DNA from 2 places in the Paenibacillus sp. SJS-P3 genome. Region 1 is predicted to be linked to the other one. Evidence: predicted binding sites of a transcription regulator. Region 1 holds the regulator's gene; the other holds the start of a gene.
The links. The regulator LexA, encoded in region 1, represses DNA repair genes until DNA is damaged. The targets are predictions, from matches to a motif close to CGAACATATGTTCG.
Positions count from the first base shown of each region.

Region 2: a site for LexA is predicted at 1,841-1,854, ahead of AC06G8_RS13340 (DNA polymerase IV). Genes of this name have one in related genera too.

Region 1 is NZ_CM160043.1:2,304,682-2,308,066, reverse strand. Features, by position in the region: gene AC06G8_RS10625 (aldo/keto reductase) at 1-58, opposite strand, end outside; gene AC06G8_RS10620 (DUF896 domain-containing protein) at 60-251, opposite strand; gene AC06G8_RS10615 (LysM peptidoglycan-binding domain-containing protein) at 413-877, opposite strand; gene lexA (transcriptional repressor LexA) at 1,088-1,711, shown strand; gene AC06G8_RS10605 (hypothetical protein) at 1,848-2,420, opposite strand; gene AC06G8_RS10600 (GNAT family N-acetyltransferase) at 2,660-3,115, opposite strand; gene AC06G8_RS10595 (TetR/AcrR family transcriptional regulator) at 3,365-3,385, opposite strand, start outside.
Region 2 is NZ_CM160043.1:2,885,853-2,889,237, forward strand. Features, by position in the region: gene AC06G8_RS13335 (YhjD family protein) at 57-533, opposite strand; gene AC06G8_RS13340 (DNA polymerase IV) at 530-1,783, opposite strand; gene AC06G8_RS13345 (glycoside hydrolase family 13 protein) at 2,138-3,385, shown strand, end outside.

The sequences.
Region 1 (3,385 bases):
TTCCGAGACACAGCTCCGAGACGGCCAGCCCGCTTTTGCCGAGCAATCGGTATTCCATTTTATTGGCCCCCCTTGTTCTCGTCATCCACCCATTCAATGGTGTCCAGCTGCTGCTTGAAATTGCGCTTGAAATTGGCCAGATACTGCTGTCTGAGCTGCGTCCGTTCTATGACTTCCTCAGGCGTCAGCCCGACAGATTTGTGCTTGCGGGAAAGCTCGTTGATCCTCGCGATCAAGGTATCGATATCCACTAGTCGTTCACCTCTGTTCCTTGACGTTTCCTTCTAACTTTGAACTACGGAGAAGAGCTTGTCAAGAAAGCCAAAAAACCCCGGCGATGTCCGCCGGAGCTGATACCTATCGAGATGGAATTAGACTCTACCAAGCAAGCTGAAGCTCTAAAAGAAGCTGTTCAAGATTGCTTGGGAATGATCAAGGTCTGTCCCGCCTGCAAATCGGAATCCTTCAGCCCGTTGCGCTCCTTGATCATAAATACGCTGCGCCTGATGTCGTTGGAAAGGCCGGAATTCCCGGCGATGGACCATAGAGTGTCGCCGCTCGTCACCGTAATTGTAAGCTCGCCTTCAGCTGCGGGGGGGATGAGAGATGAGCTCGCTCCGGAAAATCCCCAGAAGCTGGAGAAGATCAGAAGGAACAGGAGGATTGACGCGACATAAGGAAGCAGGCGGCGCAGACGGCTGTTCCCAGATGGCCTTGCAGAGCCAGCGGAGGAACGGGTGATGAAACTGGAATCGCCAGCGCCTGCTCCGGGACGGAAGCATTCCTTGAGATAAATATGTTCCTGCTTCTGCTCTTGCCTGCGGACCGTTGCCTTAGAGCCGCGCTCCGGCGTGCTATATCCAGATAAAGTCATCATGACCGTTCACTCCCCAAACGTTTGTTCTTATTCACAGAATAACACGAACATTTGTTTTGGTCAACGCTTATTTGGAACGTATGTTCGCAGAACGCGCATGCCCGATGCGAACGGCTGTTTCTCGAACTTATGTTTGTACGAACTCGGGTTCTGTGCTATACTTTGCCTACATATTTCTTTCTACTAATTTCTAGTTTTGGAGTGATTGCGATGTCTAAAGTGTCCAACCGCCAGCAGGCCATTCTTGACTTCATCAAGAACGAAGTCCGGGACAAAGGCTATCCACCTTCAGTACGTGAGATCGGCGAGGCGGTAGGCCTGGCATCCAGCTCCACGGTGCATGGCCATCTGGACCGCCTGGAGAAGAAGGGCCTGATCCGCCGCGACCCTACCAAGCCGCGCGCCATCGAGATCCTCGACGGCGACGATGCCGCCATGCTGCCCTTTCCCGTCTCGATCAGCCGCGTTCCCGTCGTCGGCAAGGTAACGGCCGGAGTGCCGATCATGGCGACCGAGAACATCGAGGAGTACTTCCCTTTGCCGGCTGATTATGTCGGCGACCACGAGGTGTTCATGCTGAGTGTCGTCGGGGAGAGCATGATCGAAGCGGGCATACATAATGGCGATTACGTCATCGTCCGCCAGCAGCCTTCCGCCAGCAACGGCGATATCGTCGTGGCCATGACGGAAGATGACGAAGCGACGGTCAAGACGTTCTACAAGGAACGCGACCATATCCGGCTTCAGCCTGAGAACTCCTCCATGGAGCCGATCCGGCTCAAGAATGTGACGATACTCGGCAAGGTAATCGGATTGTTCCGCAATCTTCACTGAGGCTTGTCCCTTTCCGGCGAATAGGAAGTCTCTTCCATTACCCCCATGCTTTCGGCTTTATTCAGCCATTCGCGCACTCTGACAGAGTGCGCGTTTGTTTTTCAAAGGTTCTTATTTTTCGCTGCTTTTCGCATGCTCATTGGAACTTTTCATGGAAAAATTCGTTCCGGTAGATATGCTTGGAGCCAGGGTATTGAAAACTCATGTAGAACCCGAAAGATTCAAGATGAATTCCGGTCAAGTGCCGGCTTCGCACATAAGGCCTGATCAATCGACGGAACCTTTCCTCCTGCCCGCTTCGAATCAGAACCGCCGCCTCCCTGGCGAAGATGCCGCTGCCGGCCAGCTGCCGGTAGAGCGGCAGCACGGCCCCCGAAAGCCTGCGGAGCATTGCTGCAGAGAAAGCGGATTGCGCCGTTCCGGGAGGAATGGTCGTCGCATTCGTGTACGTCTGAACAGGCGGCGGATATTTGAAGTCCACGAAGAAACCGATGCCGTTCGTACTGAACGAATTGACCGGCGCAAGCAGAACCTCCTCCCTGAACAGCTTCAACAGCGTGTCGAGATCCGCCGCTCGTACAGCAGCGCTCCATTCCTCAGCGAATGGACGGCTTCGAACGAACCGGGCGTATAGCGGCAGCATGCTGGAGGCTGTCCGCGCAAGCACGATTCCCGACACCCGAGCCCGCGGCTTTGATTGTCTTGCCACGCTCTTCCCCCCTGTGGACCGGATCAGGACCGCAATCCTCCGGCAAGATGCCTATGAGTATGAGCCTATGCCCTCTCAGATTGTCTGAGAACAAAGAAAAAACGGCTTGTCCGACAGGACAGCCGCTGTTAAAGGCCTATAGAGTGCGAGCAAAGCACGTATCGAAAGCGCAATGCTGCAGCGGCGGATACCGCAGATCACACCAATTGTTGGAGTCCCTTATCGTCTGCTCCGTTATGTTACAACGGTTTTGTCATGAATACGCTGTTCGGGTCCTCCGCATAGTCGGCGAACGGTCCGCATTCAATGAAGCCGAAGCTCTCATACAAATCCCTGGCCGGAACGAAAGCAGCCATGGTGCCCGTCTCCAGGCTTATCCGAACGTAGCCCCTTCGTTTCGCTTCCCCGATGATATGTTCAAGAAGCTTTCGCGCAACCCCTTTCCTCAGATGCCTTGAAGCCGTCCTCATGGATTTGAGCTCGCCATGACTGTTGTCAAGCTCCTTGAGAGCGCCGCAGCCGAGCAGCTCATCCCCGTCCCATACGCTCCAGAACGTAATTTCCGGCTTCTTCAAACCGCTGAGATCCAAGGCATGCATGCTTTCAGGCGGAGAATTGTCGGCCATCGCCTGGAGATGTTCCCCGATCAATGCCTGGATTTCAGGTCCGTTCAAGTCGTCCACGGTTATGCGCATCATTCGCTTTCTCCCCTAACCAATCCGTTTACCGTATTATATCGGCGTTCAGCCCAGAAAAATAGGGAGATGCGGAAAGAAAATGTTCCTCTTTTACGCCTTGCTTTTAGACCAGGCTGGCTGATCATCAGCGGCATGTATGCGTTCATTGCAATCTCGGCAGCTTCCGAACGCATCCGATCGGGTTTCCTTGTATCGTTGTTCCAATTCGCGCTCCGATCGCCGGCAACCGCATCACCCTCTGCCTTTCTAAAGGTTCCTGTCCAAGAG
Region 2 (3,385 bases), 580 kb from region 1:
CTGCCTTAGGCAAACGGCTCCTTGCTCGTATTTTCATTTGCGCGCCTGATTCGGCTTCACTTGGGCGCTCCGCCCTTCAGCAGCTCGCCGATCTCCGTTGTATAACGGGACAGCTGCCAGCTGATCTCCGAGCGCATGACCTCCCGCGTCATGCCGAAGTGCTCCTCGTAGCCCCGGCAATAATAGCGGTGGTACACGACCGAGTTCGACTGCTCCTCCGCGAGGATGCGGATGTTGCGCGCCTTGAGCTCCCGGCGCAGGGCGTACAGGTCGTGCATGATCCGGTCCAGCACCCGGTGGCCCGCCATCCCGTACAGGCGCCGCATCAGATTGGATGAGTTCTCGAGCTCGGACAGGCTCTTCTGGACCATCTTCTCCATATGGGGCAGCAAGATATAGTCCCGGATCATGACGCGCTCCTCCGCCGTCGTCACCTTGGCCTCCCGGGCCGTATGCTGCCCGTCGTACTGCTCCACATGCTCCGTCAGCAGCATCTTGGACTTCCAGCGCTCGTTGCCGTCCAGCTTGCTCATTTGTAATGCCCCCCAATTTGTTCGGCCCGCTCGCGGGCCACGCCGGATTCCAGCAGCGAGGAAGCCCGCATGATGGCATCGGACCCGAACCGCTGCTTGATCCGGTCGATCGTCTTCTCCTTGCTGTACGCCCGGGTACGGTCCTCGAACAGCGTCAGCTGCATGACGCTGTCATCCGTCAGCCCGGAGAGGGAGATGTTCATCCGGCCGACCGGCAGGCCGCTCCAATGCCGGACGAACAGCTCCCGCACCGCCGCGGCGACCTCATGCGTCAGCGAGGTCGGCTGGGGCAGCGTAAGCTGGCGGCTGAACCAGGACGAGCGCTCGCCGTCCGTCTCCATGGCGGCGACCGAGACGACCGAGCCCATGCAGCCATGCCGCCTCGTGCGCTGGCATACCTCCACGACGAGCTCCAGCAGCACGACCTCGATGTCCGGCAGATGGCGGTACAGCCGCCAGCGCAGCGCCTTGCCGTGGCTGACCGACTTGAGCTGATGGCGGATGCCGGTGACGACCGGGCTGGGATCGATCCCTCTCGCCGTCTGCCAATAATAGCCTGCCTGGATGTCGCTCTGCTTGCCCATCTCCAGCCGCATCCGCCGCTTGAACTCCGAGAAGTCCAGCCGCGCGATGTCCCCGATCGTATTCAGCCCCATCCGCGTGAAGTGCCGCGTCATCCGCGAGGCCACCATGAACATCTGGTGCACGGGCAGCGTCCACAGCGTCGACTCCAGCTTGCCGGGGTTCAGCTCGAAGACGCCCTCCGGGCTTTTCTTGGCGTAATTGTCCGTCGCCATCTTGGCGAGAATCTTGGTGGGACCGATGCCGACCCTCGACCAGATGCCCGTGGACAGCTGGATATGGTTCTGGATATTGCGCGCCATCTCGTCCGGCGAGCCGTAGTAGCCTGCCGAGCCGGTGACGTCGAGGAACTGCTCGTCGATGCTGTAAGGCTCCACGAGATCGGTGTACGTCTCGAATATCTTCGTGATGAACAAGGACACTTCGATGTACATGGCCATCCGGGGCCGGATGACGACCAGCTCCGGGCAATGGGCCAGCGCCTCGCCGACCCGCGAGGCCGTCGTCACGCCGCGGGCCTTGGCCATCGGACAGGCGGCCAGCACGATGCCGTTCATCCGGGACGGGTCGCCCACGGCAACCGGCTTGTCGTGATATTCGGGATGCGCCGCCTTCTCTACTGAAGCATAGAACGACTGGCAATCTGCCAGCATGATCACTCTCTCCACCGGGCACCTCCTGTTCTGCGGGAGCGGGCTCGCGGAGACTTTCCCTCTCCCTGTTGTCGAATGTATGTTCGTATATCACTCTAGACGTATTATATACCGAATGTATGTTCCCTATGCAAGGAGAAAAATCATCCAGCTGCCGAAGCCGCGCGGCGGCTGGGAGGACGACGTCCGGCGGCCTTGGGAGGCGGAGGCTCCCGGCCGTTCCAGCCTCGCGCTTCCGCTTGCCGGAATCGCGGCCTCTCCCTTGTTTGGAAGGCGGATCCGGATGGTATTTTATGTGAGAAGCCGGATGTCCGCTTGCCTGTCGAGGCCGGTCTCCGGCGCAACCAGAATGATCAAGGAGAGATGACGATGCTGCGGGAAGCGGTCTATCACCGGCCCAAGCTGAATTGGGCCTATGCGTATGACAGGGAAACAGTGCATCTGCGCCTGCGCACGAAGCGCGGCGACATCGACCGGGTGCAGGCGGTAGCCGGCGACAAGTACGGATGGGAGCAGACCGTAACGGATATCGAGCTGCGCATATTCGCCAGCGACGCCATGTTCGATTACTGGGAAGCGGCGGTCATCCCCGCGTTCCGCCGCCTCCGCTACGCGTTCAGGCTCTATTCCGGCGGTCAGACGCTCTATATGACCGAAGCAGGATTCGTCGAGGAGCTTCCCGACAATCCGCCGGCGCTGTTCGAGTTCCCCTATTTGAACCCCGCGGATGTGTTCGAGCCCCCCGCCTGGGTGAAGGACGCGGTGTTCTACCAGATCTTCCCCGAACGGTTCGCGAACGGCGACCCGTCCCTCAACCCGGAAGGAACGCTGCCCTGGGGAGGGGAGCCTACCGAGGAAAGCTTTTTCGGAGGAGACCTTCAGGGAGTGATGGACCGTCTGGACCATCTGACGGAGCTCGGCGTGAACGCGATTTATTTCACGCCGGTGTTCGAAGCCGAGACCAATCATAAATACGACACGCAGGATTACATGCGGGTCGACCGCCACTTCGGCACCAACGCCAAGCTGAAGGAGCTCGTGGACCTCTGCCATGAGCGAGGGATACGCGTGCTGCTGGACGCCGTCTTCAACCACTGCGGGCAATCGTTCGCGCCGTTCGCGGACGCGCTGGAGAACGGAGAACGCTCCCGTTATGCCGGGTGGTTCCACAGGCGTCCATGGCCGAGCGGCAGCGGCGGGCTCTCTCCTTACGAGACCTACGCTTTCGAGCCGCTCATGCCCAAGCTGAACACGGCCCATCCCGAGGTCAAGAAGTACCTGCTGGAGGTCGCGCGGTACTGGATCGAGGAGATCGGCATCGACGGCTGGCGCCTGGACGTGGCCAACGAGGTCGATCACCAGTTCTGGCGCGAATTCCGCCTGACCGTTAAGGAGGCCAGACCCGATGCGTACATTCTCGGCGAAATCTGGCATGATTCCATGATGTGGCTGCAGGGCGACCAGTTCGACGCCGTCATGAACTACCCGTTTTCCAGCGCCGTGCTGGAATTCTTCGCCCAGGAGGACATCGGGGCTGGCGAATTCGCCGATGCGATCGGCCGCCAGCTGGCCGCCTATCCGCGCCAGGCGACCGAGGCGGCGTTCAATCTGCTCGGC